DNA from 2 places in the Pseudomonas sp. LBUM1660 genome. Region 2 is predicted to be linked to the other one. Evidence: predicted binding sites of a transcription regulator. Region 2 holds the regulator's gene; the other holds the start of a gene.
The links. The regulator sigma-54, encoded in region 2, starts transcription at its own class of promoters, with help from an activator protein. The targets are predictions, from matches to a motif close to ANTGGCATNNANNTTGCTNT.
Positions count from the first base shown of each region.

Region 1: ACA068_RS10160 (CmpA/NrtA family ABC transporter substrate-binding protein) is a predicted target of sigma-54. The motif match lies at 11,814-11,833, and genes of this name have one in related genera.

Region 1 covers NZ_CP166795.1:2,148,835-2,163,254, forward strand. Annotated here, with positions in the region: gene sigX (RNA polymerase sigma factor SigX) at 1-232, shown strand, start outside; gene ACA068_RS10125 (OmpA family protein) at 340-1,374, shown strand; gene cobA (uroporphyrinogen-III C-methyltransferase) at 1,450-2,235, opposite strand; gene ACA068_RS10135 (nitrate reductase) at 2,246-4,960, opposite strand; partial or broken gene ACA068_RS10140 (NAD(P)/FAD-dependent oxidoreductase) at 4,963-6,219, opposite strand; gene ACA068_RS10145 (bifunctional protein-serine/threonine kinase/phosphatase) at 6,643-8,316, opposite strand; gene ACA068_RS10150 (nitrate/nitrite transporter) at 8,324-9,535, opposite strand; gene ACA068_RS10155 (ANTAR domain-containing response regulator) at 9,892-10,467, opposite strand; gene ACA068_RS10160 (CmpA/NrtA family ABC transporter substrate-binding protein) at 10,483-11,694, opposite strand; gene ACA068_RS10165 (quinone-dependent dihydroorotate dehydrogenase) at 11,926-12,945, shown strand; gene rmf (ribosome modulation factor) at 13,229-13,444, opposite strand; gene rlmKL (bifunctional 23S rRNA (guanine(2069)-N(7))-methyltransferase RlmK/23S rRNA (guanine(2445)-N(2))-methyltransferase RlmL) at 13,975-14,420, shown strand, end outside.
Region 2 covers NZ_CP166795.1:1,072,600-1,087,019, reverse strand. Annotated here, with positions in the region: gene murA (UDP-N-acetylglucosamine 1-carboxyvinyltransferase) at 1-1,058, opposite strand, end outside; gene ACA068_RS04980 (BolA family protein) at 1,081-1,320, opposite strand; gene ACA068_RS04975 (STAS domain-containing protein) at 1,435-1,740, opposite strand; gene ACA068_RS04970 (MlaC/ttg2D family ABC transporter substrate-binding protein) at 1,737-2,390, opposite strand; gene mlaD (outer membrane lipid asymmetry maintenance protein MlaD) at 2,402-2,869, opposite strand; gene mlaE (lipid asymmetry maintenance ABC transporter permease subunit MlaE) at 2,869-3,666, opposite strand; gene ACA068_RS04955 (ATP-binding cassette domain-containing protein) at 3,666-4,475, opposite strand; gene ACA068_RS04950 (KpsF/GutQ family sugar-phosphate isomerase) at 4,753-5,727, shown strand; gene ACA068_RS04945 (KdsC family phosphatase) at 5,727-6,251, shown strand; gene lptC (LPS export ABC transporter periplasmic protein LptC) at 6,259-6,831, shown strand; gene lptA (lipopolysaccharide transport periplasmic protein LptA) at 6,818-7,366, shown strand; gene lptB (LPS export ABC transporter ATP-binding protein) at 7,366-8,091, shown strand; gene ACA068_RS04925 (RNA polymerase factor sigma-54) at 8,276-9,769, shown strand; gene hpf (ribosome hibernation-promoting factor, HPF/YfiA family) at 9,844-10,152, shown strand; gene ptsN (PTS IIA-like nitrogen regulatory protein PtsN) at 10,165-10,629, shown strand; gene rapZ (RNase adapter RapZ) at 10,632-11,489, shown strand; gene ACA068_RS04905 (HPr family phosphocarrier protein) at 11,505-11,780, shown strand; gene ACA068_RS04900 (ZIP family metal transporter) at 11,789-12,682, opposite strand; gene ACA068_RS04895 (superoxide dismutase) at 12,713-13,324, opposite strand; gene ACA068_RS04890 (DUF2753 family protein) at 13,326-13,754, opposite strand; gene ACA068_RS04885 (class II fumarate hydratase) at 13,782-14,420, opposite strand, start outside.

The sequences.
Region 1 (14,420 bases), 1.1 Mb from region 2:
GGAAGCGTCTGAAGAGAAGACGCCGAAACCCGAGGACAAGGGTGGACTCGATCGCTGGCTGGTGTATGTGAACCCGATTGACCGTGAAATTCTGGTGCTGCGATTTGTCGCAGAGCTGGAATTTCAAGAGATCGCAGACATCATGCACATGGGTTTGAGTGCGACAAAAATGCGTTACAAACGTGCTCTAGATAAATTGCGTGAGAAATTTGCAGGCATTGCTGAAACTTAGTTCGGCGCAAATATCTCTTACGTGTAGGCAAGTTCTGATAGACTTGCCGCCGAGTTGTCCCCCGGTTTGCGGGACTGCTTCACAATCACCAGATGGGGATTTAACGGATGAAACTGAAAAACACCTTGGGCTTGGCCATTGGTTCTTTGATTGCCGCCACTTCTTTCGGCGCTCTGGCACAAGGCCAAGGCGCAGTTGAAATCGAAGGCTTCGCCAAGAAAGAACAATTCGACAGCGCTCGTAACTTCAAGAACAACGGCAACCTGTTCGGCGGTTCGATCGGTTACTTCCTGACCGACGACGTTGAACTGCGTCTGGCCTACGACGAAGTGCACAACGTGCGTTCCGACGACGGTCGTAACATCAAGGGCGCTAACACCGCTCTGGACGCTCTGTACCACTTCAACAACCCAGGCGACATGCTGCGTCCATACGTATCGGCTGGTTTCTCCGATCAGAGCATCGGTCAGAACGGTTCGGGCGGTCGTAACCGTTCCACCTTCGCCAACGTTGGTGGCGGTGCCAAGCTGTACTTCACCGAGAACTTCTACGCCCGTGCTGGCGTTGAAGCTCAATACAACATCGACCAGGGCGACACCGAGTGGGCTCCAAGCGTCGGTATCGGTGTGAACTTCGGTGGCGGCTCCAAGCCTGCTGCTGCTCCAGTTCCAGCACCAGCTGAAGTCTGCTCCGACAGCGACAACGATGGCGTTTGCGACAACGTTGACAAGTGCCCGGACACCCCAGCCAACGTAACTGTTGACGCTGACGGCTGCCCAGCAGTTGCTGAAGTTGTTCGTGTTGAGCTGGACGTGAAGTTCGACTTCGACAAGTCGGTAGTCAAGCCTAACAGCTACGGCGACATCAAGAACCTCGCTGACTTCATGAAGCAGTACCCTGCCACCAGCACTACTGTTGAAGGTCACACTGACTCCGTCGGTCCTGACGCTTACAACCAGAAACTGTCCGAGCGTCGTGCAAACGCCGTTAAGCAAGTTCTGACCAACCAGTACGGTGTTGAATCGACCCGCGTTCAGTCTGTTGGCTACGGCGAATCCCGCCCAGTTGCTGACAACGCTACTAAAGCTGGCCAAGCTGTAAACCGTCGCGTAGAAGCGTCGGTAGAAGCTAACGCTAAGTAATTAGCCCGCAGCTCTGAGAAAAGCCCGGCTTAGGCCGGGCTTTTCTTTGTCTGCGATTTGGTGAGGGGCGAACAGTCAGGCGCGTTGACATCCAACATTGATGTCGATGGACAAGGCCTCTTCGCGAGCAGGCTCGCCCTCACAGTAAAATGCAGAGCGGGCTGCAACAGCGCCAATCACCAGGATCGCCGGGCTTTTCAGTTCAAACACGCAGGCATCCTGCTCCATGGCCGTCAAATCGCTCCGACATTCGCGTTGGTGCGGCAGGGACGCGTTTTCAATCATCGCCACCGGCGTATCCGCCGCCATCCCCCCGGCCAGCAGTTGCTCGCGAATCTCGCTCAGCTTCGCCACGCCCATGTAAATCACCAACGTCGTGCCGCTTTGGGCCAGGGCTTGCCAGTTCAGGCTGCTGCCATCCTGCGTATGGGCGGTGACCAGCGTTACGCCCCGGGCAACGCCGCGCAGGGTCAATGGAATATCGCATTGCGTCGCACCCGCCAGCCCGGCAGTGATGCCGTTGACCAGTTCGACTTCAACACCGCGCTCGCGCAGCCACTGCGCCTCTTCACCGCCGCGACCGAAGATGCACAGATCGCCGCCCTTGAGCCGCACCACGCATTTGCCGTGGCGGGCATAACGCAGCATCAGGCGATGAATGAAGGCTTGAGGCGTGGAGCGACAGCCGCCGCGTTTGCCCACGGCAATGATCCGCGCGTCGGGGCAATGCTCCAGCACCGCGTCATTGACCAGATCGTCGATCAACACCACATCCGCTTCTCTCAACGCCCGAACAGCCTTGAGGGTCAGCAATTCAGGGTCGCCCGGGCCCGCACCCACCAGCCAGACTTTTGTGCTCATCGTATTTTCCTCACGAGATGACGGCGATCGGCTGCGCGGTGGCAGCCAGCAGGCGCTTGATTTCAGGTACACAGGAGCCGCATTGCGTGCCGCAGCCCAATTGTTGTTTCAGACCCTGCAAGTCCGGGCCACGGCTGATGCCGGCGCAGACTGCGCTTTGACTGACGTTCTTGCAGTTGCACAGGGTTTTTGTGCCCGCTGCCGCAGTACCCGCGTTACCCGGTGGCACGCTCAGCGGTGCCAACAGCCAGCGCCGCAGTTGTTCGTCGGCGCGGCCCTCAAGCCAGAGGTTTTGCAGCCAGTGTCGGGCGAGTGTTTCGCCGGCCAGGCGAATCGCGGTGATCCGTCCGTTCTCGATCCGCACGCGTTTGCCGATGGAACGCCCTGGGTCGTCGTAGGCCAGTACCGGACCGTCGTTGAGCGCCAGGCATCGGTCGATATCACGCAGCAGTTGCGGATCAGGTGCGATGGCGCTGGCAGCGCGTATCAGCAGCGCGGGGCGTTCACGGCCGACGAGGCTGAGGCTGACGTAGGAAAACGCCTCACATAGCGGTCTTAGGGTCTCAAAATGTTGTTGAACATTGCCCTCGACCAAGGCGAACAGCTGCCACGGCAACTGCACCGGCTCAAGTCGCACGCCGCTGTGTTTGAGTTCCGGCTGTTTTGACAGCGGATCGAAGGCGGGCAGGGTGAGGCTGTTCACGCCGCCCTTGAGAAAACGGTCACCAAAATGCATCGGCAGAAAGGCTTGGCCGGGCCGCACGCTGTCGTCGCTGGCGACCGGCACGATCACCGCGCCACGCCGACTTTTCAGGCTGATCAGATCGCCAGGTTGCAGACGATGCCGACGCAATTCATCCGGATGCAGGCTCAACACCGCCTCGCTGACATGGCCGAACAGCTGCGCGGCGGTGCCAGTGCGGCTCATGCCGTGCCATTGATCGCGCAAGCGGCCGGTAATCAGCGTCAGCGGAAAGTGTACGTCGCGCTGTTCCTTGGCCGCGCGATACGGATCGGCCACAAACTGAGCGCGTCCGCTGGCGGTCGGGAAAATGCCGTCCAGATACAGGCGTGCAGTGCCTACGCTGGCGCCAGAAGGGAAAGGCCATTGTTGTGGACCGAGGCGATCGATCAGCTCGTGACTGATCCCGGACAGGTCCAGATCACGCCCGCGGGTCAGGAGTTTGTATTCGTCGAAGACCTGCGCCGGCGTTTCAAAGGCAAACAGACTGTTTTGTCCGGGGCGCAACTGTTTTTCCAGGCGTTGTGCGAAGTCCGCCGTGATCGCCCAGTCGGAACGCGCTTCACCCGGTGCGACGATGGCCCGGCGGACGTGGGAAATACGCCGTTCAGAGTTGGTCACCGTGCCGTCCTTCTCGCCCCAACTGGCGGCGGGCAACAGCAGGTCGGCGAACGCGGCGGTCTCGGTGGTGCGAAAGGCTTCCTGCAACACCACGAACGGGCAGGCCTGCAGGGCAGCGCGCACGGCGGTCTGGTCCGGCAGTGATTGGGCGGGGTTGGTGCAGGCGATCCACAGGGCTTTGATTTTTCCGCTGCGAACCTTCTCGAACAACTCGATCGCGGTGAGCCCGGTATTTTCCGGAAGTTGGTCAACACCCCAGTAAGCCGCCACTTGCGCGCGATGCTCGGCATTGGCCGCTTCGCGATGGCCAGGCAGCAGGTTCGACAGGCTGCCGGTTTCCCGTCCGCCCATGGCATTTGGCTGGCCGGTCAGGGAGAAAGGTCCTGCGCCCGGCCGGCCGATTTGCCCGGTGGCCAGGTGCAGGTTGATCAGCGCGCTGTTTTTAGCGCTGCCGGCGGTGGACTGGTTTAATCCCATGCACCACAGCGACAGAAAACTCGTGGAGGTGCCGACCCATTTGGCGCATTCCTGTAATTGCTCGACCTCGATCCCACACAGCTGCGACACCATTGACGGCGTGTAATCGCGTACAAGATTTTTCAGCTCGGCCAAACCTTCGGTATGAGCCTGGATGAAGTCGCGGTCGACCCAGTCTTCCCACAGCAGCAGGTGCAAAATCCCATGGAACAAGGCGACATCGGTCCCGGGAAGAATCGCCAGGTGCAGGTCAGCCAAATCGCACGTGTCGGTACGACGTGGGTCAATGACGATGACTTTCATCTGCGGGCGGCGGGATCTGGCTTCTTCCAGGCGACGAAACAGTACCGGGTGGGCGTAGGCCATGTTGCTGCCGACGATCATCACGCAGTCGCTCAGTTCCAGGTCTTCGTAGCTGCACGGCGGCGCATCGGCCCCCAGGCTGCGCTTGTAGCCAACCACCGCGGACGACATGCACAGCCGCGAATTGCTGTCGATGTTGTTGGTGCCCACCAGCGCCCGCGCCAGTTTGTTGAAGGCGTAATAGTCCTCGGTCAGCAACTGCCCGGAAATGTAGAACGCCACGCTGTCCGGGCCGTGTTCGGCGATGGTTTGGGCAAAGACATTGGTCGCGTGGTCGAGCGCGGTGTCCCAGTCGGTGCGGCTGCGGGCCAGGCCTTTGCCCAGGCGTAATTCGGGGTACAACGCTCGCGTGGTCAAGTCGCCCGTCAGGTGCAAGGTCGAGCCCTTGCTGCACAATTTGCCGAAGTTCGCCGGGTGGCTCGGATCGCCGCTGACGCCGAGGATGCGCTCGCCGTCATGCTCGATCAGCACGCCGCAGCCGACCCCGCAGTAGCAGCAGGTGGAAGCGGTGATCTGGTTCATCAGCTTGCTTCCCTGCCTGGGTGTCCTGCGTCGCCGAGGGCCTGCTCCATAAACGCAGCGTCGCCGAACATCAGGTGATCGCGGATCTCGTCGATGTCTTGATTCTCACGAATCTGTCGGAAATACCACCCGCCATCGGCTGTATCGCCGTACAGACAGGCACCGACCAGCACGTCATCCTTGATCACCAGTTTTTTGTAGACCCCACCGATCGGGTCGGAGAGGGTGATGGTTTCGGTGCCTTCGCCGCCCATGAAGTCGCCGGCGGAGAACAGGTCGATGCCCGTGACTTTCAATTTGGTCGAGGTCACCGAGCCTTTGTAGGTGGCGAAGCCCAGTTGCGCGAGGTGGTTGGCGCAGACCTTGGCTTGCTCGAACAGCGGCGCGACCAGGCCGTAGGCGGTTCCGCGGTGGCTGGCGCATTCGCCGATGGCATAGATCCGTGGGTCATAGGTTTGCAGGGTGTCATTGACCAGAATCCCGCGATGGCAGGGAATGCCGGATTTTTCCGCCAGTTCAGTGCTAGGGCGAATGCCGGCGGCCATGACCACCAGGTCGGCGGGGATGATGTCGCCATTCTTGAATTCAACCGAGCCGACCCGGCCGTTGCCGGCATCGTGCAGGGCCTGGGTCTGTTCGCCCAGACGAAAATGCAGGCCACGGGCTTCCAGGGCGGTTTGCAGGAGTTGACCACTGGTGTTGTCCAGTTGCCGTTCCAGCAGCCATTCGCCGATGTGCACCACGGTGACGTGCATGCCGCGCAGCATCAGGCCGTTTGCGGCTTCCAGGCCGAGCAACCCGCCACCGATCACCACGGCGTGCTTGTGGGTTTTCGCGGTGTTGATCATGACCTGGGTGTCGGCGATGTCGCGGTAGCCGATCACGCCCTGCAAGGTATTGCCGGGGATCGGCAGGATGAACGGGGTCGAGCCGGTCGCGATCAGCAGGCGATCGTATTCCGCTTCGGTGCCGTCGTCGGCGATGACCCTGCGTTTGATTCGGTCGATCTCCACCACTTTGCGGTTGAGCAGCAACTTGATGTTGTTGTCCAGGTACCAGTCGAGATCGTTCAGTACGATCTCGTCGAAGGTCTGTTCACCGGCCAGTACCGGTGACAGCAGGATGCGGTTGTAGTTGGTATGGGGTTCGGCGCCGAAGACCGTGATGTCGTACAGCTCATTGCTCAGCTTGAGCAGTTCTTCCAGGGTGCGGACCCCGGCCATGCCGTTGCCGATCATCACCAGTTTTAGTTTTTTCATCAGGTTCTCCGGGGAGCTCGGACCCGCCTCATCAGGGCTGTCAGGTCTTGCTCGACATATTTTGCGCAAACAAAAAAAGGCGTCCCGCTAGTTGCCTAGCGAGGACGCCTTTGTCCTGGTCCCGTTCTCTCGGGAAGCGCACCCTTCATCGTTGAAGGCTGGGCTTTATGTCTGTTGGGAGAGGTAATGCAGTGGTTGTGCCAAGTCGTTCAGGATTCGGTTTTAGTGGGTTCTGAGTAGGATTTCAGGATCAGATTCACTGTTTCTGCACCGATTCGAAGCGGGCCGCCCGGTCTTGGCGCATGGGGAACCTGTGGCGAGGGCGCTTGCTCCCGCTGGGCTGCGAAGCAGACCCAAACATTCTGCGACCGCTGCGCGGTCGAACGGGAGCAAGCTCCCTCGCCACAGGGGATCTGGTTCGAGTCAGGATGAGTGAAACAGCAAAACCAGCAGCACCAGATTCACCACCAACATCACCAGCGCCAACGTCCGCCAGACCTTCAGCGGCTCGCGCTCCAGCAGCGGTCTGGGCCGCACACTCAAACTGCGTCGCTCTCCCTGTTCCAACAGCAACAACCATTCTTCCGCCGTTTCAAAGCGTTGACCCGGATCCGCTGCGACCGCGCGCTCCAGGCTTTGCGCGATCCAGTCCGGCAGGTCGGGGCGGTAGCGGCTGGCGCTGATGGGCACGCCAAAGCGTGGACGCTGGAAGGCTTCGATTTCGCCGTAGGGATAATGCCCGGTCAGCAGGAAATACAGGGTCACACCGACTGCGTACAGATCCTGTTGCGGTGTCGGTGCCTCACCGGCGAAGGCTTCCGGCGCGATATAGCTCGGCGTGCCGGGCAGGGTCGTGGGTTGATCTTCTGACAGGCCTGGGCAGTAGGCGAGGCCGAAATCCAGCAGGCGCAGCTCACCGTCGTCGCCCAGCAACAGGTTCTCCGGTTTGATGTCGCGGTGAAGAATCTGCCGGCGATGTAGCATGCCGACGGCCTTGAGCAGACGCTCGGCCAGATCCTGCCATTGCGCCAGCGGCAGCGCGGCAACCCGTTCGTGCAGCTGCGCCAGAGTGGAGCCGGAATATTCGCGCATCACGTAATACAAATGCTGACGCTGACTGGCGGCATGGACTTCAGGGAAATGCCGTCCGGCCACACGCTTGAGAAACCATTCCTCCGACAGCAATGCCTGCCCGGTGAGGTGATCGTCGCGCAGTGCACCGGGCAAGGTTTTCAGCAGCCAGGGTTGTTGCTGGCTGTCGCGAACCCGATAGAGCAGCGACTGCTGGCTCTGGCCGAGCATCCCTTCGACCTGCCAACCTTCGAACGTCTGGCCCGGTTTCAGCGCGGGCGGCAGCGGCCATTGCTGCAAATGAATCAGCGCATCGCCGATGCTCGTTTCACCGAGGGCATCGACTCGCACCAACAGAGCGCTGGCATTGTCCTGACTGCCGGCCAAGTGCGCTGCGCTGACCAGGGTTTGCGCAGCGCTGTGCAGGTCCGGTTGATCGCGCAGAATCGCCGCAATGGCGGTGTCGCCCAGAACAGCCCAGATGCCATCGCTGAGCAGCACGAAGCTCTCATCGAGGCGCAATTCACCGTCGAGAAAATCCAGGACCAAATGCTGATCGAGCCCCAGCGCACGCTTGAGCACGTGCTGCATGCCCGGCTGGTCCCAAACGTGATCCTTGCTAAGTCGCTGCAACGTGTCGGCGTGCCAGCGATACACCCGGCAATCGCCGACATGGGCCAAGGTAAAACGCCTGCCGCGCATGACCAAAGCACTGACAGTGGTGAGCAATGGTTGCCCACCGCCATTGGCCTGCAGCCAGCGATTTTGCGCCAGCAGCAGGCGATCCAGCGCCTGTGCGACACCCCAGGTTTCCGGGGTGGCGTAATAGTCCAGCGCCAGGGCCTGCAAGGTCGAACGGGCGGCGAGACCGCCATCGGCGCACTGGCTGACCCCGTCGGCGATGGCGAACAGGTAACCCTTGCTCGCCGCCAGCGCCGGGGCCGGAGTGACCAGGCGCAGGGCGTCCTGATTTTCCTCACGAGGGCCGATGGCGCTCGCTTCGGCGAAACTCAGTTGCAGGCTCATTGCGGTCTCAGACCCGAGCGGCGGTCACAGCGGCCGAACCCCAGGTGGTTCTCCAGCGACGTTTCACCCCGTGCAGGCCGAACCAGGCAAGCACGCCGAGGCTGGCGAACAACCACAGGGCCAGTTGATAACTGCCGGTGCTTTGCTTGATCGCGCCCATGCCCGCCGCCAGGGCGAAACCACCGATGCCGCCGGCCATGCCGATCAAACCGGTCATTACGCCGATCTCCCGACGAAAACGCTGTGGGACCAATTGGAAAACCGCGCCGTTACCCGCACCCAAACCGAGCATGGTGCAGACGAAAAGTGCCAGGGCCGCGTAGGAACTCGGAAGGTTGAAACCCACCGCCGCGATGCAGATCGCTGCGACCGTGTACATCCCCAGCAATGTGCGAATCCCGCCGAAACGGTCGGCCAGCGCGCCGCCCAACGGACGCATCAGGCTGCCACCAAACACGCAGGCTGCGGTGTAGTAGCCAGCGGTCACCGGGCTCAGGCCGTATTGGTCGTTGAAGTAGCCGGGCAGGGCGCTGGCCAGGCCGATGAAGCCGCCGAAGGTCACGCTGTAGAAAAACATGAACCACCAACTGTCTCGGTCGCCCAAGGCCTTGAAGTAGTCGGACATGGACTTGGCTTTCGGCCGCTCAGGCGCGTTTTTGGCCAGCCAGGCGAAGACGATGAGGGTCAGGATCAGCGGGATCAGGGCGAAGCCGAACACGTTGCTCCACCCGAAGGCGGCCGCCAGCACCGGGGCGATCAACGCGGCGAGCACAGTGCCCGAGTTACCGGCACCGGCGATGCCCATGGCTTTGCCTTGGTGTTGTGGTGGATACCATTGCGAGGCCAGCGGCAGGGCGACGGCGAAGGATGCGCCGGCCATGCCGAGGAACAGGCCCAGCACCAGCGCTTGTTCGTAGCTGTGGATGCCGAGTTTCCAGGCGCCAAACAGCGCGCAGATGACGATCACTTGGCCAATCAGCCCGGCGGTTTTCGGCGACAGGCGATCCGCCAGCAGGCCCATGACAAAGCGCAGCACGGCGCCGGCCAGAATCGGCGTGGCCACCACCATCCCGCGCTGTTGGGTGGTCAGGTGCAGGTCGGCGGCGATCTGCACCCCCAAGGGGCCGAGCAGGTACCAGACCATGAAACTCAGGTCGAAATAGAGGAAGGCCGCGAACAATGTCGGGGTATGGCCAGATTTCCAGAAGCTTGAATTCATCGCGCACCTCAGCTGTAGGGAGTCTCGAGAAGGAGTCAGAAGCTTGCAGGTGGGGCGCCGCCTCGGCCGCACCACCGGCCCCGATCTCTGGGGCCAAAACGAAAAAACGCCGCCACCCGATTCGCCATGGGCAAATGAGGTGAGCGACGTCTTTGTCGTAGGTGGGGCAACCGCCGTTGGTTACCTGTAGCGATTACTTAGCGAGATCTGTGCCAACAGGTGAAACCGAGTTGCGGCCATTCGCGGGCAAGCCTCGCTCCTACGGGTTTTGTGGTGAGTTCAGAGGGTGTGGGCGACACAAGACCCGTAGGAGCGAGGCTTGCCCGCGAAGGCGTCTTCACAGGCTCCGCAAGGCTTCAGCCAAGCAATTCGCTCATGGCAATAATCTGCTCCGCCACCTGAATCAGCTTCTGCTGCCGGCTCATGGCCTGGCGGCGCATGAGGGTGTAGGCCTCTTCCTCATTACAGTCCTTCATCTTCATCAACAGCCCCTTGGCCAGCTCGATGCGCTTGCGCTCGGCCAGTTGCTGGTCGCGGGCATTGAGCTGGGCGCGCAGGGCCTGGTCGCTTTCAAAGCGGGCCATGGCGACATCGAGAATCGGCTGCAAGCGTTGTGCGTGAATGCCTTCGACGATGTAGGCACTGACCCCGGACTTGATCGCCTGGCGCATCACATCGGGGTCATGTTCGTCGGTAAACATCACAATCGGCCGCGGTTGGTCGCGGCTCACGAGCACCACTTGCTCCATCACATCGCGGCTCGGTGACTCGGTATCGATCAGGATCACGTCCGGACGCACCGTTTCGACGCGCGCGGGCAGGTCGATGGTCAGGCCGGATTCGTCGATCACCTCGAACCCGGCTTCGGTCAGGGCCGCTTTCAGGCGACCGACTTTCTTCGCGGTGTCGTTGATCAGCAGGATACGCAACATATTCGCAGTCTCCTGTCAGCGGCTGGCGAGAAGGGGGGAGCTGTCGCTCATGGCGTGCAGCTTGAAACTGCGGGCATAGCCGGTCGGGTCGGAGCCGTCCCAGATTTTGCCGTCGATCAATTGGCTGCTGCGCATGTCCTCACCCTCGGCGGCAACACCGACTGCGCTGGCGGCCTCACGGTACAAGTCTAGTTGCTGGACCTGACGGGCCACGCCGAGGTAGTCCGGATCGTCGCGCAACAAGCCCCAGCGGCGAAACTGGGTCATGAACCACATGCCGTCGGACAAATACGGCACGTTGACCTCGCCTTCCGCATGGAAACGCAGCGCATGCGGGTCCTGCCAGCGATTGCCGAGGCCATCGGCGTAGTCGCCGAGCAAGCGCGGTTCGATGCAATCGAGCGGTGCATCGAGGTATTCGGGCGCGCTCAACAGCTTCGCGGTGCTGCGGCGGTTTTCGCTGCTGTCTTCGATGAAGCGGCTGGCTTCGAGGATCGCCATCACCAACGCCCGGGCGGTGTTGGGGCACTGCTCGACAAAAGCGCGGGTGCAGCCGAGAACTTTTTCCGGGTGATCGGGCCAGATGGTCTGGGTCGTTGCCAGGGTGAATCCCAGATTTTGCTGAACCGCGCTGGCGGACCACGGTTCACCGACGCAGAAGCCGTCGATACGCCCGGCTTGCAGGTGCGCGACCATCTGTGGCGGTGGCACCACCACGCTGTCGACGTCCTGCAACGGATGAATGCCCTGACTCGCGAGCCAGTAATACAGCCACATGGCGTGGGTGCCTGTCGGAAATGTCTGGGCGAAGGTCAGTTTTGGGCGACTTTGGTGCACGTGCCGGTCCAGTGCTTCAGGACTGGTCACCCCCAAGGCCTGCAAGCCGTGAGAAAGATTGATGCTCTGGCCGTTCTGGTTCAGGCCCATGAGCACCGCCATGTCGGTCGGCGCTACGCCGCCGATGCCCAGGTGCACGGCGTAAATAAGGCCGTACAGGCTGTGCGCGGCGTCGAGTTCGCCGCTGACCAGTTTGTCCCGCAGGTTGGCCCAGGACGACTGGCGCTTGAGGTTCAGGGTCAGGCCGTAAGGTTGGGCGAAGCCCTGCGTGGCCGCGACCACCACCGAGGCGCAGTCACTCAGGGCCATGAAGCCGAGGTTGATTTCAGTCTTTTCCGGGGCATCGCTGCCATTGACCCAGGCCAGTGGGCCCGCTGTGGTTTCATTCATGGCTAAACACCTTCCAAAAAAAAGCGCCGTACCGGGCTGCTTGCCGTGGCAAGGCCAGGTGACGACGCCTTTGTCTTTCGACTCATCCCGCCGTTGGCATGAGTGCTGATGTCAGTGATGGTGCAAGGCATATGCCACCGCCCGCTGATTTTGTCGCGCGCCTCGCTTGCGACACCGATGCCCGGCTATAATCGCCGCCTCATTTCGCCGCCATTCGAGTCAAAACCGCCCATGTACACCCTGGCCCGTCAGCTGTTGTTCAAACTTTCCCCGGAAACCTCCCACGATTTGTCCCTGGACCTGATCGGCGCGGGCGGGCGTTTGGGCCTCAACGGTTTGCTGTGCAAGGCGCCGGCGAAAATGCCGGTGAACGTCATGGGTCTGGAATTTCCGAACCCGGTAGGGTTGGCGGCCGGTCTGGACAAGAACGGCGCGGCCATCGACGGGTTTGCGCAGTTGGGTTTCGGCTTTGTCGAAATCGGCACCATCACCCCGCGTCCGCAGCCGGGCAACCCCAAGCCACGGATTTTCCGCCTTCCGGAAGCCGAGGCGATCATCAACCGCATGGGGTTCAACAACCTCGGCGTCGATCACCTTCTAGCTCGCGTGGCGGCGGCCAAGTACAAAGGCGTGCTGGGCATCAACATCGGCAAGAACTTCGATACGCCGGTTGAGCGCGCGGTCGACGATTACCTGATCTGCCTGGACAAGGTGTACGCCCACGCCAGCTACGTGACGGTCAACGTCAGCTCGCCGAACACCCCGGGCCTGCGCAGCCTGCAATTTGGCGATTCGCTCAAGCAATTGCTGGCTGATCTGGCGACCCGTCGCGCGGAACTGGCCTTGCGCCACGGCAAACATGTACCGCTGGCGATCAAGATCGCGCCGGACATGACCGACGAAGAAACCGCACAGGTCGCGCAGGCGCTGATCGAAACCGGGATGGACGCGGTGATCGCCACCAACACCACCTTGAGCCGCGTCGGCGTTGAAGGCATGGAACATGGTGACGAGGCGGGCGGTCTGTCCGGCGCACCGGTTCGCGAGAAGAGCACTCACACCGTGAAGGTACTGGCGGCGGAACTGGCCGGGCGCTTGCCGATCATCGCTGTCGGCGGCATTACCGAAGGCAAGCACGCGGCTGAGAAAATCGCTGCGGGTGCCAGCCTGGTGCAGCTCTATTCCGGCTTCATCTATAAAGGCCCGGCGCTGATTCGCGAGTCCGTCGACGCCATCGCCGCCCTGCGCTGAACCCTCTGCGAGCGGGCTTTTGTGGCGAGGGAGCTTGCTCCCGCTCGGCTGCGAAGCAGTCGTGTTTTTCCTGACAAACAATGTTGAGTGTCTGGAGGCTGCTTCGCAGCCCAGCGGGAGCAAGCTCCCTCGCCACAAGATCGATTTCACTCGCGAAAGGTTTTTGCAGGCATAAAAAAGGGCTCCTCGAAGGAGCCCCTGGGCCGAAGCCCGCCGCCCGGATGGGGCGTGCGTGGTAAGTCGTTACGTAATCAGATTGTCGTGTCGGAGTGTGTGCCCTGTGTTAGCCGACGGCGTGAAGTTCGTTGAGTCTGTGGATTCCCGCAGTGCCGGTCATACCGTCCCAGTTGTCGCCGCGTCCTTCTCGCCAGCCGTTAATCCAGGCTTGGCGTACCGACGGTAGAGTAAATGGGCAAAGCTCACGGGATTTGCCACCAACGCCATATTGATATCCGCGCAAAAATGCTCTTTCCAACGGATCACGCTTAAGTCTTCTCATAGGGTGTTGCCCTCACTTGTTGACTGTATTTATCGCGTCGACCTCAATTGAGGTCTGGCAGAAAAATTCCTGCCGTTGGGGCTCGCTGCCGGCGTCGCGAGCCAAGGTGTTGACGTCGTTGCGGCGTCAACCTGTATGGAGTTCTAACCAATGCGTCACATCGAGGGAATGATCGTTTTGTCATAAGAACGTAACCGTAAAGATGCTAAGGCCATAAGTAACACGATGTTTGTCCCGTGTTTATTGGTCAAAGCCCTGTATGATCGGGCCCCCGCAGGATGATAGGTTTAATCCTTTAGTGAGAATGGCTCCTGTTGAGCAGGAGGACTATTCGACGAAGGGTCGGCTTATGACATTTTGTTGCATCAACATTTTTATCTGCCTGTGCATCTAAGCTCTTCTAATCTGAGCAGCACAGGTGGGACGGCACACCTTCGTGCCACGCGGGCGCTCTTTTAGAAAAGCGCCTGATTGAAAACCGGGCCGGCAATGCGTTGCCGGTTCACTTAGCTAAAGGCTCTGAAATTCCAATGTCCGATCAATTCGAAATCTTCCTCACTTGCCCTAAAGGCCTTGAAGGCCTGCTGATCGAGGAAGCCGTCGGGCTTGGCCTTGAAGAAGCACGTGAGCACACCTCTGCCGTGCGCGGCATGGCCACCATGGAAACCGCTTATCGCCTGTGCCTGTGGTCGCGTCTGGCGAACCGGGTGCTGCTGGTGCTCAAGCGTTTCCCGATGAAGGACGCCGAAGACCTGTACCACGGCGTACTCGACATCGAGTGGCAAGATCACATGCTCAACGATGGCACCCTGGCCGTCGAGTTCAGTGGTCACGGCTCGGGCATCGACAACACTCACTTCGGCGCCTTGAAAGTCAAAGACGCCATCGTCGACAAACTGCGCACTCCGCAGGGCGACCGTCCGTCCATCGACAAGCTCAACCCGGACCTGCGCATCCACCTGCGTCTGGACCGTGG
Region 2 (14,420 bases):
TTGCCTTCGACCTGGATCTTGGCGCCCATGCGGTGCAGTTCGTAAACGTGCATGAAGCGGTTTTCGAAGATCGTCTCGATCACGGCGCCCGTGCCTTCGGCAATGGCGTTGAGGGAGATGAACTGCGCTTGCATGTCGGTCGGGAACGCCGGGTACGGAGCGGTCCGCACGTTGACGGCTTTTGGCCGCTTGCCGTGCATGTTCAGCTCGATCCAGTCTTCGCCGCAGGTGATTTCCGCGCCCGATTCCTTGAGTTTCTCAAGAACGGCTTCGAGGATGGTCGGATCAGTGTCCTTGACCTTCACACGACCGCCGGTTACGGCTGCGGCCACCAGGTAGGTGCCGGTTTCGATACGGTCAGGCATCACTTTGTACGTGGTCGGGTGCAGACGCTCAACGCCATCGATGGTGATGGTGTCGGTGCCGGCGCCAGTGATCTTGGCACCCATGGCAATCAGGAAGTTCGCCAGGTCGATGACTTCAGGTTCGCGAGCGGCGTTCTGCAACACGCTGCGGCCCTTGGCCAGAGCAGCGGCCATCATGATGTTTTCGGTACCGGTTACGCTGACGGTGTCGAAGAAGAAGTGCGCACCGCGCAAGCCGCCTTCAGGCGCCTTGGCCTTGATGTAGCCGCCTTCGACGTCGATGACCGCGCCCATGGCTTCGAGGCCACGAATGTGCAGGTCAACCGGACGCGAGCCAATGGCGCAACCGCCAGGCAGGGCGACTTCGGCTTCACCGAAACGGGCAACCATCGGGCCCAGCACCAGGATCGATGCACGCATGGTTTTCACCAGCTCATACGGTGCGATCAGGGTCTTGATGGTGCGCGGGTCGATTTCGACGCTGAGCTTCTCGTCGATCACCGGCTCAATGCCCATGCGGCCGAACAGCTCGATCATCGTGGTGATGTCGTGCAGGTGCGGCAGGTTGGCAACCGTTACCGGGCCATCGCACAGCAGGGTTGCAGCCAGAATCGGCAGGGCAGAGTTTTTCGCCCCGGAGATGCGGATTTCGCCATCAAGACGAACGCCGCCAGTAATAATCAATTTATCCATAAGAATCTCGACGCCCTTGGGCTCAGGTGCGCTCGGCCCAGGCCGCGCTGCTGAAAAATTTCATAGTGACCGCATGGATGCTGCCATCGGTGATCCATGGGTTCAAATGGGCATAGATCTGCTGCTGACGCTTCACCGGGCTCAACGCCGCCAGTTCATCGCTAATCACGTTCAGCTGGAAATTGCAGCCTTCGCCCTCAACTTCTACCAACGTTCCGGGCAGCTTTCCTTCAAGGAAGCTCTTCACTTCTACGGCCTGCATGCTCAACCTCAATCGGCGCCCTGTGCGCGCGGGTCGGACATCATACAAAAAAGCCCCGCGCCTGCGAACCCCGCGAAGCAGGACTCTGACGGGGGGCTTCTTAATAGATGCTGGTTAGGGATGCGCCAACAGCTCGGTCAATTCGCTGACCTGAGCGATTTCACGCATGTCTTCTGGCAGCCCGCGGATGCTCAGCGCCTTGCCGGCCGCCTCTGCATCGCGCATGAAGCACAGCAGCAGGGACAAGCCTACGCTGCTGGACTTCAACACTGCCGAACAATCGACTACCACTTCGGCAGCCGTGCTGGACTTGATCAACGCCTGCCCCTGCTTGCGCAGACCAGGGCCGGTGAGGTAATCCAGCATGCCGCTCAGTCGCAGCTCGCCGGTTTCGCTCATCCGAATGGCCGACACACTCATTGGACAGACTTCTCGGTGGCGTCTGCGGTTTTTTCCTTGGCCTTGGCGACTTCGCCGGCCCAATCATTGATGGTCTTGTCCAAGTCATTGCCATTGCGCTGCATCGCATCAGCGAACTGATCGCGGAACAGCTTGCCGATGTTGATGCCGTTGATGATCACGTTGCGCAGTTTCCACTCGCCATTGATCTTCTCGAGTGTGTACGACACAGGATAGATCGAGCCGTTGGTGCCTTTGACCGTCATGGCAACGCTGGTACGGTCTCCAGACTCATCCTTGGCAGGGTCGACGGTAATGCCCTGATTGTTGTACTCAAGCAAGGCGTTGCCATAGAACTGGAACAGACCTCTCTTGAAGTTTTCTTCGAAGGTCTTCATCTGCGCCGGCGTGGCTTTGCGCGAGTATTTGACCGTCATGATGCTTTTGGAAATGCCCTCGGCATCCACGACTGGCCCGACGATGGTGTTCAGCGCCGTGTAAAAGTCTTTCGGGTCCTGCTTGTACTTCTCTTTGTTGGCCGACAGGTCGGCAAGCAACCGAGTCGTGGTGTCCTGCACGATTTCGTGCGCTGAGGGCGCTGCCACGGCGTTAGCCATCAACGGCAGGGCCGCGAGTAATACCAACAGGCCACGTCGCAAGGTAGAGATCATTCAAAAGCTCCTCATTTGGCGTCTTTGCTAACGGTATTGAGCAGAAATTTACCGATCAGGTCCTCGAGCACCAGCGACGACTGGGTGTCGTGAATGGTTCCACCCTCCTTGAGCAAGCCTTCTTCGCCGCCCACGCTGATGCCGATGTACTTCTCGCCCAACAGGCCAGCCGTCAGGATAGATGCAGTGGAGTCAGTCGGCAGGTTATCTACGCGCTTTTCCAGCTGCATCGTCACTCGACCGGTGAAACTGTCGCGGTCCAGATCGATCGCCGTGACCTTGCCGATGGTCACACCGGCCATGGTCACTTTAGCTCTGACCGTCAAACCGGCGATATTGTCGAAATACGCATAAAGTTTATAAGAATCGGTGGTGGCACTTGGGGACAGGCCACTGACCCGCAACGCTAGCAACAGCAAAGCCAGGATGCCAGCCAGCAAGAAAAGGCCGACACCGATTTCCAGGGTGCGGTTTTGCATCAGAAATCTCCAAACATCAAGGCGGTCAAAATAAAGTCCAGGCCGAGCACAGCCAAAGAGGCGTACACCACGGTCTTGGTAGTGGCACGACTGATCCCCTCGGAAGTGGGCTCGCAGTCATACCCTTGGAATACGGCGATCCAGGTCACGACAAAGGCGAAGACGATGCTCTTGATGATGCCGTTGAGCACATCATCCGTGAACGTCACGCTGTTCTGCATGTTGGACCAGTAGGAACCTTCATAGACACCCAGCCAGTCGACGGCCACCCACGAACCGCCCCATATGCCCACCACGCTGAAAATCATAGCCAGCACTGGCAGGGAAATGAAGCCGGCCCACAGCCGCGGGGCAATGATGTACTTGAGCGGGTCGACGCCAATCATTTCCAGACTGGACAATTGTTCGGTGGACTTCATGTTGCCGATTTCGGCGGTCAGCGCCGAACCTGCACGCCCGGCGAACAGCAATGCCGTGACCACGGGGCCAAGTTCACGCAACAGCGTCAGCGCAACCATCTGCCCGACCGCCTGCTCCGAACCGTAGCTGGACAGAATGTTGAAGCCTTGCAACGCCAGCACCATGCCGATGAACACCCCGGAGACCACAATGATCACCAGGGACATCACGCCCACCGAATGCAGTTGCTTGACCAGCAGGCCAAAGCCGCCGCCGATACCACCGCGACCGAGCAAGGCATGAAACAGGAAAATCGCCGAACGGCCGAACACCGCCAGCACATCGATGCCGCCGTGGCCGAATCGACGCACGCGTTCCAATAGTGAAATCTTGCGCATCAACGCTTCCCCAGAAGATCTGCGCGGTAATCCGTCGCTGGAAAGTGGTAGGCGACCGGACCGTCGGGATCGCCGGTCATGAATTGACGAATTCGCGGCTCCTGCGAGTTCATCAGCTCCTCGGGAGTGCCCTGCCCCAAGACCTGGCCGTCGCCCACCACATAAATGTAGTCGGCGATGCTGGCAGTCTCGGCCAGATCGTGGGAGACCACGATACTGGTGATGCCCAGCGCATCATTGAGCAAGCGGATCAGGCGCACCAACACGCCCATGGCGATAGGGTCCTGACCGACAAAGGGTTCGTCATACATGAGGATTTGCGGGTCGAGGGCAATCGCCCGCGCCAGCGCGACACGGCGCTTCATGCCACCGGACAGTTCGTCGGGCATCAGGTCGATGGCGCCACGCAACCCCACGGCCTGCAATTTGAGCAGGACGATGTCACGGATCATTTCTTCCGGCAGCTCGGTATGAACGCGCAGCGGAAAGGCGACGTTCTCGAACACGTCGAGGTCGGTAAACAGCGCGCCGCTCTGGAACAACACGCCCATGTGCTTGCGCGCATCGAACAAATCGCTGCGCGACAGCTTTGGCAGGTTCTGGCCATTGACCCAGACTTCGCCCTTGGTGGGCCGCAACTGTGCGCCCATCAACCGCAACAGCGTGGTCTTGCCACACCCGGAAGGCCCCATGATGCCGGTGACCTTGCCGCGCGGGATACGGATATCGACGTTATTGAAAATGCTGCGCGCACCGCGCTTGAAGGACAGTCCCTTCAGCTCGACCGCGTAGGCGTTATCGGCACTCATCTAAACTCCTTGCGATGCAGCCTCACACTCGGACGCCTGGCTTTCTGACGAAAGCACATACCTCCCCGGGCAGGCCGAACTGGCGGCGAACTATATCACTGCAAAGGCCAAGCGCCCAAGGCCCAAGCCGGCCCATGTTCAGCAACATGACAGGCAAAAAGCCTCGTTCAGAGGGGATTCGGTAACAGGGAATGACAAAGCGTGACGAACTTGCGTGAGGGTTTTGATCATTACCGCTATAATCGCCGCCTTTTCATCAGGCTATACGATTTCTGACATGAGCCAATCCAGCGACCTGATTCAATCTGCACAACGCACCATCCGCCTCGAACTGGAAGCCGTACAAGGCTTGCTGCCCCATATCGACGCAGATTTCGTACGCGCTTGCGAGATGATTCTGGACAGCAAAGGCCGCGTGGTCGTGGTCGGCATGGGCAAATCGGGGCACATCGGCAACAAGATCGCCGCCACCCTGGCCAGCACCGGCACCACGGCCTTTTTCGTGCACCCGGCCGAAGCCAGCCACGGCGACATGGGCATGATCACCCGCGACGACATCATCCTGGCCCTGTCGAACTCCGGTTCCACCAATGAAATCGTCACCCTGCTGCCCCTGATCAAACGGCTGGGCATCAAATTGATCAGCGTGACCGGCAACCCGGACTCGGCGCTGGCCAAGGCCGCCGAGGTCAACCTCAACGTTCACGTCGAGCACGAAGCCTGTCCACTGAACCTGGCACCGACCTCATCGACCACCGCCGCGCTGGTGATGGGCGACGCCCTGGCCGTTGCTCTGTTGGAAGCCCGGGGTTTTACCGCTGAAGACTTCGCCTTTTCCCATCCAGGCGGCGCGCTGGGCCGACGCCTTTTGCTGAAAGTCGAAAACGTCATGCACGCCGGCCAGGAGCTGCCGCAGGTTCAACGCGGCACGCTGCTCAAGGATGCGCTGATGGAAATGACCCGCAAGGGCCTGGGCATGACCGTGATCCTGGAAGCCGATGGCAAACTGGCCGGGATCTTCACCGACGGTGACTTGCGCCGCACACTGGACCGCAGCATCGACATTCATAGCGCCACCATCGATCAGGTCATGACCGCGCACGGCAAGACCGCTCGCGCCGAGATGCTCGCCGCCGAAGCCCTGAAAATAATGGAAGACCACAAGATCAACGCACTGGTCGTGGTCGACAGCGAAGACCGCCCGGTCGGCGCCTTGAACATGCACGACTTGCTGCGTGCGGGAGTAATGTAATGAGCACGGACCTGCTGCAACGCGGCAAACAGATCAAACTCGCGGTGTTCGACGTCGATGGCGTGCTGACCGACGGGCGCCTGTACTTTCTCGAAGACGGCAGTGAATTCAAGACGTTCAACACGCTCGACGGCCAAGGCATCAAGATGTTGATGGCAGCCGGCGTGCAGACCGCTATCATCAGCGGCCGCAAGACCCCAGTGGTCGAGCGACGGGCGAAGAACCTCGGCATTCCACACCTCTATCAGGGTCGTGAAGACAAACTGGTGGTGCTCGACGAACTTCTCGCCCAACTCAACCTAAGCTATGAACAGGTCGCCTACCTGGGTGACGACTTGCCGGACCTGCCGGTGATTCGCCGCGTGGGTCTGGGCATGGCCGTAGCAAACGCTGCCAGCTTCGTGCGTGAAAACGCCCATGGCATCACCCTGGCCCGTGGTGGCGAGGGTGCCGCTCGCGAATTTTGTGAATTGATCCTGCGCGCCCAGGGCCGCCTCGATGCGGCCAACGCCGCGTACCTGTGAGCCCATTATGCTGAGCAAAAAGATTCGTAACATCTTGGTGTTCGGCTGCATCGCGGCGCTGTTCGCCGCGGTCGGCTACTGGAACATCAGCCCCGAACGCTTCCTCGACAAACCCGTGGTCAAGGTAGACGAAACCGCGATCGACTATTACGCGCTCAACGCCCACAGCGTGCAGTACCTGCCAGACGGCAAATTGCAATACGAGATGACGTCCGACAAGGTTGAACACCTGAAGGCGACCGAGGTGACGTTGCTGACCAACCCCGACCTGAACATGTTTCGTGGCACCCAGTTTCCCTGGCACGTCCAGAGTGAGCACGGCGAAGTCAACCCGGACGGCACTCAGGTCGAGCTGATTGACTCGGTGCGCATCACGCGTTTCGACGAGAAAAACCGCAGAACCCTGATTACCACCACCCGAATGACAGTGTTCCCGCAGCAGCAATATGCGCAGACCGATCAACCCGTTAGAATCGACGGCGCTGGCGGTGTATCGACAGGCAACGGAATGAAAGCGTATTTGAAAGAAAGCAGGATACACCTGCTATCGAACGTAAGAGGACAGTATGAGGCTCGTTAAAACTCTCCCTATTTTGCTCAGTCTGGGCGCAGCACTGGGAAGCGTGAGCGCCTGGGCTCTGCCGAACGATCAAGAGCAGCCTATCCGCATTCAGGCCGACGACGCCCAACTGGACGACAAGAATGGCATTGCCACCTATAAAGGTGACGTGATCATCACTCAGGGCTCGATGAAGGTCACCGGCAATACCGTGACCATCACCCGTACCCCGGCTGGCGACATCGATGTGGTGACCTCGGTGGGCAACCTTGCCTACTTTGAGCAGATGCAGACGGCTGGCGACACCAAGCCGGTTCAGGGCTACGGAGTGACCATCCAGTACCACGCCTCGCAAAACCGCGTCGTATTGATCGATCGTGCAAAAGTCATCGACAAGGACAACAACGTCACCCAAGGCGAGAAAATCGTCTATGACACGGTGAAAAAGCTGGCGAGCGCCGGTCGCGCCACGGGCAACAAGGTCACCGAGTCGCGTCCGCGCATCGACATGGTGATCCAGCCCAAGCCAAAAACCGACGAGAAAAAGGCCCCGTAATGGCAACTCTGAAAGCTCAGCATCTGGCCAAGAGCTACAAGAGCCGCCAAGTCGTGCGTGACGTCAGCCTGTCCATTGACAGCGGTCAGATCGTCGGCCTGCTGGGTCCTAACGGCGCCGGCAAGACCACCTGTTTCTACATGATCGTTGGCCTGGTACAGGCCGATCAGGGTCGCGTACTGATCGACGATCTAGACGTCAGCCACCAGCCGATGCACGGTCGTGCAAAGGCCGGTATCGGCTATCTTCCGCAAGAAGCGTCGATCTTCCGCAAACTGTCGGTGGCCGATAACATCATGGCCATCCTCGAGACCCGCAAGGAACTCGACAAGGCAGAGCGTCGCAAGGAGCTGGAAAGCCTGCTGCAGGAATTCCACATCAGCCACATCCGCGACAACCTCGGCATGAGCCTGTCCGGCGGTGAGCGTCGTCGGGTGGAAATCGCCCGGGCACTGGCCACCAACCCGAAATTCATCCTCCTCGACGAACCATTCGCCGGTGTGGACCCGATTTCGGTGGGCGACATCAAACAGATCATCTACCACCTCAAGGCCAAAGGCATTGGCGTGCTGATCACTGACCACAACGTCCGTGAAACCCTGGATATCTGCGAAACCGCCTACATCGTCAACGATGGCCAGTTGATCGCCGAGGGTGACTCCGCCACCATCCTGGCCAACGAACTGGTCAAGGAAGTGTATCTGGGCCATGAATTCCGCCTTTAAGCGCTAAGGTGTCTGGCTGATTGTCCGAGCGCTTGTCTCGATAAAAAATCAATACTTTTTTATTGTTACAGCGCTCTAGGCAAACGCTGCAGTTTCGGGCATATAATTTGCTTATGTTTGGCGCTCCGGCGCCCTGTAGTGGATGGCGCATGTGCGCCGGCGAATAAGGTGTTAAGCCCCTGCCATGAAACCATCGCTAGTCTTGAGAATGGGCCAGCAGCTGACGATGACACCGCAGCTGCAACAGGCTATCCGCCTGCTCCAATTGTCGACCCTGGACCTGCAACAGGAAATCCAGGAGGCCCTGGAGTCCAATCCGATGCTCGAACGCCAGGAAGAAGGCGACGACTTCGATAACGCCGACCCTTTGGCCGACAAAGCCGAACAGCTCCCCAACGCCGACATTTCGGAACCCTCCTACCAGGAAACCGCCCCGACGGTGGATAACCTCGAGGAAGGCGACTGGAACGAGCGCATTCCCAACGAGCTGCCCGTCGATACCGCGTGGGAAGACGTCTACCAGACCAGCGCCAGCAGCCTGCCGAGCAACGATGACGACGAGTGGGATTTCACCACCCGCACATCGGCCGGTGAAAGCCTGCAAAGCCATTTGTTGTGGCAACTGAACCTTGCACCGATGTCCGACACCGATCGCCTGATCGCCGTGACCCTGATCGACTGCATCAACAATCAGGGCTACCTGGACGAAACCCTTGAGGAAATTCTCGAGGCCTTCGATCCGGAACTGGACATCGAACTGGACGAAATCGAAGCCGTCCTGCACCGCATCCAGCAATTCGAACCGGCCGGCATTGGCGCCCGCAACCTGAGTGAATGCCTGCTGCTGCAACTGCGCCAACTGCCAGCCAAGACCCCCTGGCTGGCCGAAGCGAAACGCCTGGTCACCGACTACATCGACCTGCTCGGCAGTCGCGACTACAGCCAGCTGATGCGCCGCATGAAGCTCAAGGAAGATGAACTGCGCCAGGTCATCGAGCTGGTGCAGAGCCTCAACCCGCGTCCGGGCTCGCAGATCGAGTCCAGTGAAGCCGAATACGTTGTCCCTGACGTCATCGTGCGCAAGGACAACGAGCGCTGGCTGGTCGAGCTGAACCAGGAATCGGTGCCACGGCTGCGGGTCAACGCCCAATACGCCGGGTTTGTGCGCCGCGCCGACACCAGCGCCGACAACACCTTCATGCGCAATCAGTTGCAAGAAGCTCGCTGGTTCATCAAAAGCCTGCAAAGCCGCAACGAAACCCTGATGAAAGTGGCCACCCAGATTGTCGAGCATCAGCGCGGCTTCCTGGAGTACGGCGACGAAGCGATGAAACCGCTGGTGCTGCATGATATTGCCGAGGCGGTGGGCATGCACGAGTCGACGATTTCACGGGTGACCACGCAGAAATTCATGCATACCCCACGGGGCATATATGAACTGAAATACTTTTTTTCCAGCCATGTCAGCACCTCCGAAGGCGGCGAATGCTCGTCCACAGCGATCCGCGCGATCATCAAAAAACTGGTTGCCGCGGAAAATCAGAAAAAGCCGTTGAGTGACAGCAAGATCGCTGGTTTACTGGAGGCACAAGGCATTCAGGTGGCTCGCCGCACCGTCGCCAAGTACCGCGAATCCCTCGGGATCGCGCCTTCGAGCGAACGCAAGCGGTTGATGTAGAGCCACGCCACAGCGTTCCAGTGGTAGATCATCTGATCTACCGCTTTATGCACTGGCAACGAAGGAGAAGCTGTATGCAAGTCAACATCAGTGGACACCAACTGGAAGTGACCGAACCTCTTCGCACCTACATCGGCGAAAAACTCGAACGATTAGAGAGGCATTTCGACAAGATCACCAACGTGCAGGTCACGATGACGGTCGAAAAGCTCAAGCAGAAAATCGAAGCCACGCTGCATATTCCCGGCAATGAAGTGGTCGCCAACGCGGAGCATACCGATATGTATGCGGCGATCGACGCACTGACCGACAAGCTGGATAAACAACTCAAAAAGCATAAGGAAAAGACCCAAAGCCTCCTTCAGGGCGCTACCGGTCGTTAACACTCCCAACCCATGATCCGACTTGAAAGCATCCTGACCCCCGGCCGTTCCCTCGTGAACGTGCCGGGCGGCAGCAAAAAGAAAGCCCTCGAGCAAATTGCCAACCTGATCGCCCGGGAAGTGCCGGATCTGGAAATGCAAGATGTCTTTGAGGCTCTGATTGCGCGTGAAAAACTCGGTTCGACCGGTTTTGGCAACGGCATCGCCATTCCCCACTGCCGCCTGAAGGGCTGCACCTCGCCCATCAGTGCCCTGATGCACCTCGACGCACCCATTGATTTCGACGCCATCGACGGCGCCCCGGTTGACCTGCTGTTTGTTCTGCTGGTCCCGGAAGCAGCTACCGATGCGCACCTGGAACTGCTCCGCCAGATCGCCAGCATGCTTGATCGCAAGGAAGTACGCGAAAAACTGCGTAGCGCCCCGAGCAACGAAGCCTTGTATCAGGTTGTCCTGGACGAGCAAAACGGTCACTAATCATGCGTTTGATCATTGTCAGTGGCCGTTCCGGCTCAGGTAAAAGTACCGCACTCGATGTTCTCGAGGACAACGGCTACTACTGCATCGACAACCTGCCCGCCGGATTGCTGCCGGAACTGGCCGAGCGCGCACTTATTCATACCGAGCTGGCACAACCCCTGGTCGCGGTATCCATCGATGCACGCAACCTGCCGAGCCACCTTTCGCGGTTTCCGGAATTGCTCGAAGAAGTCCGCAGCCGGCATATCAAGTGTGATGTGTTGTACCTGGACGCCGACGAAGAAACCCTGCTCAAACGCTTCTCGGAAACCCGCCGCCGCCACCCACTGAGTACTGCCCACCGTTCGTTGGCGGAGGCAATTCAGGACGAAACCAGTTTGCTGGGGCCGATCGCCGATCTGGCGGACCTCAAAGTCAACACCACCAACCTGAACCTGTATCAACTACGCGATACCATCAAGTTGCGCCTGTTGAACCAGCCAGATAGCGGCACTGCGTTCCTGGTGGAATCTTTCGGATTCAAGCGTGGCATGCCGGTGGATGCGGATCTGGTGTTCGACGTGCGCTGCCTGCCCAACCCTTACTGGAAGCCGGAATTGCGCGATCAGTCCGGGCTTGATCAACCGGTGGCCGAGTACCTGGCGGCACAACCGGACGTCGAAGAGATGTTCCAGGACATTTCCACTTACCTGCTCAAGTGGTTGCCGCGCTTTGCCGCCAGCAACCGCGCTTATGTCACCATTGCCATTGGCTGCACCGGCGGGCATCACCGCTCCGTCTACCTGACCGAACGTCTGGGCCAGGTCCTGCAACAATCCCTGAAGAACGTCCAGGTTCGCCACCGCGACCTCAGCTAAAGGATTCACATCGCGATGCCTGCTCTGGAAATCGAAATCATCAACAAGCTGGGCCTGCATGCCCGCGCTTCGGCAAAATTCGTTGGCGTTGCCGGTGAGTTCAAGGATTGCACGATCCGGGTCGGACGTACTCCCGACTCCTTGGTCGACGGAAAAAGCATCATGGCCATGATGATGCTCGCCGCCGGCAAGGGAACAAAAATCCACCTCAGTACCGAAGGTGAACAGGCTGACGAGGCCTTGCAGGCATTGGTGGAGTTGATCAACGACTACTTCGGCGAAGGCGGTTAAGCACTCGCCTAGGCGAGTGCAGTATCCATCACCATCATCAAACAAAACCCGATCAACAAGCCAAGACTCGCCAGCTTGTCGTGACCATTGCGCCGCGACTCGGGGATGATTTCATGGGTGACCACCAGCAACATCGCACCCGCCGCCAACGCCAACCCTAACGGCAATAGCAATTCGGCCAGGCTCACCAGCCAGGCGCACAACAGCGCAAAGACCGGCTCAACCAGACCTGAGGCAGCACCGATCAGGAATGCCTTGACCCGCGACATCCCCGCCCCTGCCAGTACCAGCGCAATCACCAACCCTTCCGGCACATCCTGCAACGCAATGCCCATGGCCAGGCTGTCTGCATCCGGCATCCCACCACCGGCCGAAACACCGACCGCCATGCCTTCAGGAATGTTGTGGGCAATGATGGCAAACACAAACAACCAGATCCGTGGCGGGATGACCGGCCGCTCCAGGGTTCCGACGAGCATTTGCGGCGAGGCGCCAGACACCTTTCGGTCCACCAGAAACAGCCCGAACGCGCCGAGCATGATGCCGAAGCTGATCAGACCACTGGCCGCCCAGGGTGTCAGCCCCAGGCTTTCAGCAGCGGAAATACCCGGAACGATCAGCGAAAACGCCGTCGCCGCGAGCATCACCCCGGCACCAAAACCGAGCAACGTATCGCTGACCGCCTGCGGCATGCGGCGAATCACCAACACCGGCACCGCGCCCAACGCAGTGCCCAGGGCACAAACCGCCCCGCCCTGCAGTGCACGCAGCAGCTTGGGTTCCAGATCGAACCACGCCAGCCCATTGGCGACCAACAACGACATGCCCGCCAGCAGCAACAGCGATCCCAACGCGTAACGAAACATTCGTCCGCCTCCGATCGCCAGTGTTTCAGTGCCCATAGTCAGCCTTGGATTGTTTTTATAGAGGACTTAAACCAGCGCAGCCTGATAACGCGCAGCGACTTCAGGCCAATTGATCACGTTGTAGAACGCATTGATGTATTCCGGACGACGGTTCTGGTACTGCAGGTAATACGCGTGTTCCCAGACATCCAGGCCTAGGATTGGCGTATTGCCGTTAATCAATGGACTGTCCTGATTACCGCTGCTTTCAACGACTAGTGTCTTTTGCGGCGTCACACTGAGCCACGCCCAGCCGCTGCCGAAACGAGTCAGCGCGGCTTTGGTGAAGGCTTCCTTGAAACTGCTCAGGCCGCCCAGTTGCTCATCGATCGCCTCAGCCAAGGAGCCTTCAGGATTGCCGCCGCCGTTGGGCGCCATCACTTGCCAGAACAGCGAATGGTTGGCGTGGCCGCCGCCCTGATTGATCACCGCCGCCCGGAGTTTTTCCGGCAACTGCAGGACGCTGGCGACCAGTTTTTCCACCGGCCACTCGGCAAACTCGGTGCCTTCCACCGCAGCGTTGAGGTTGTTGATGTAAGTCTGGTGGTGCTTGGTGTAGTGGACTTCCATGGTCTGCGCATCGATGTGCGGTTCCAGGGCGTCGTAGGCGTAGGGCAAGGCAGGCAAGGTAAAAGCCATTTCAATGAACTCCATGATGTAGGGGCGCAGGCGAGGCGGCATCGATGTGCAGCAATCGATGCGTACGCGGGTATTCGCCGTGTTCGCTGATGAAATTCAGCAGCTCGACGTAGGTTTTGCTGCTCTGGCGCAACGCTGCTTCACGCAGGGCTGGCGCCAGTCGTGGGTCCTGCAAGGTCTGCAACAACCGCTGATGGATCGCGCACAGGTATTCGGCGCTCTCCTCTGGCTGGTTCAGACGCAAATGCAGGTCCGCCAGGTTGTGGTGGGAAATCACGCTGGCCGCCACCGCTTCGTCGGCATCCGCCCAGCGCTCGAACAACACCTGGGCCAAGGCAAGGGCCTGCAAGTAAGCCTCGCGGGCATCGACCAATTCGCCCAGCATGAAATGGCGATTGGCCCTTTCGATCGTGCGTTTCCAGTGCTCCATGGTGAGCCTCCAAAGCGGTAGCGGTGATTACACGCCGCCTGCGGTGAGCTTCTCTGGGTTGAGTAATTCTTCCAGTTGGCTGCGCGTCAGGTCGGTGTGCTCCAGGGCGACATCGATCACCGGGCGCCCTTGCTGATAGGCCTTCTTGGCGATTTCAGCGGCTTTTTGGTACCCAATGATCGGGTTGAGTGCGGTCACCAGAATCGGATTGCGTGATAGCGCTTCTTTGATTCGTGATTCGTTGACCTTGAAGCTGGCAATGGCCTTCTCACCCAGCAGATGACTGGAGTTGGCCAGCAGTTCGATGCTGCTCAGCAGGTTCTGGGCGATGATCGGCAGCATCACGTTCAGCTCGAAATTGCCCGACTGACCAGCGATGGTGATGACCGTGTCATTGCCGATCACTTGGGCGGCGACCATAGCGGTGGCTTCCGGGATCACCGGGTTGACCTTGCCGGGCATGATCGAAGAGCCCGGCTGCAAGGCTTCGAGTTCGATTTCGCCGAGGCCGGCCAGCGGGCCGGAGTTCATCCAGCGCAGGTCGTTGGCGATTTTCATCAACGAAACCGCTGTCGCTTTGAGCTGCCCGGAGACAGCCACCGCAGTGTCCTGGGAGCCGATCAGCGCAAACAGATCCTTGCCCGGCGTGAACTGAACATGGGTCAG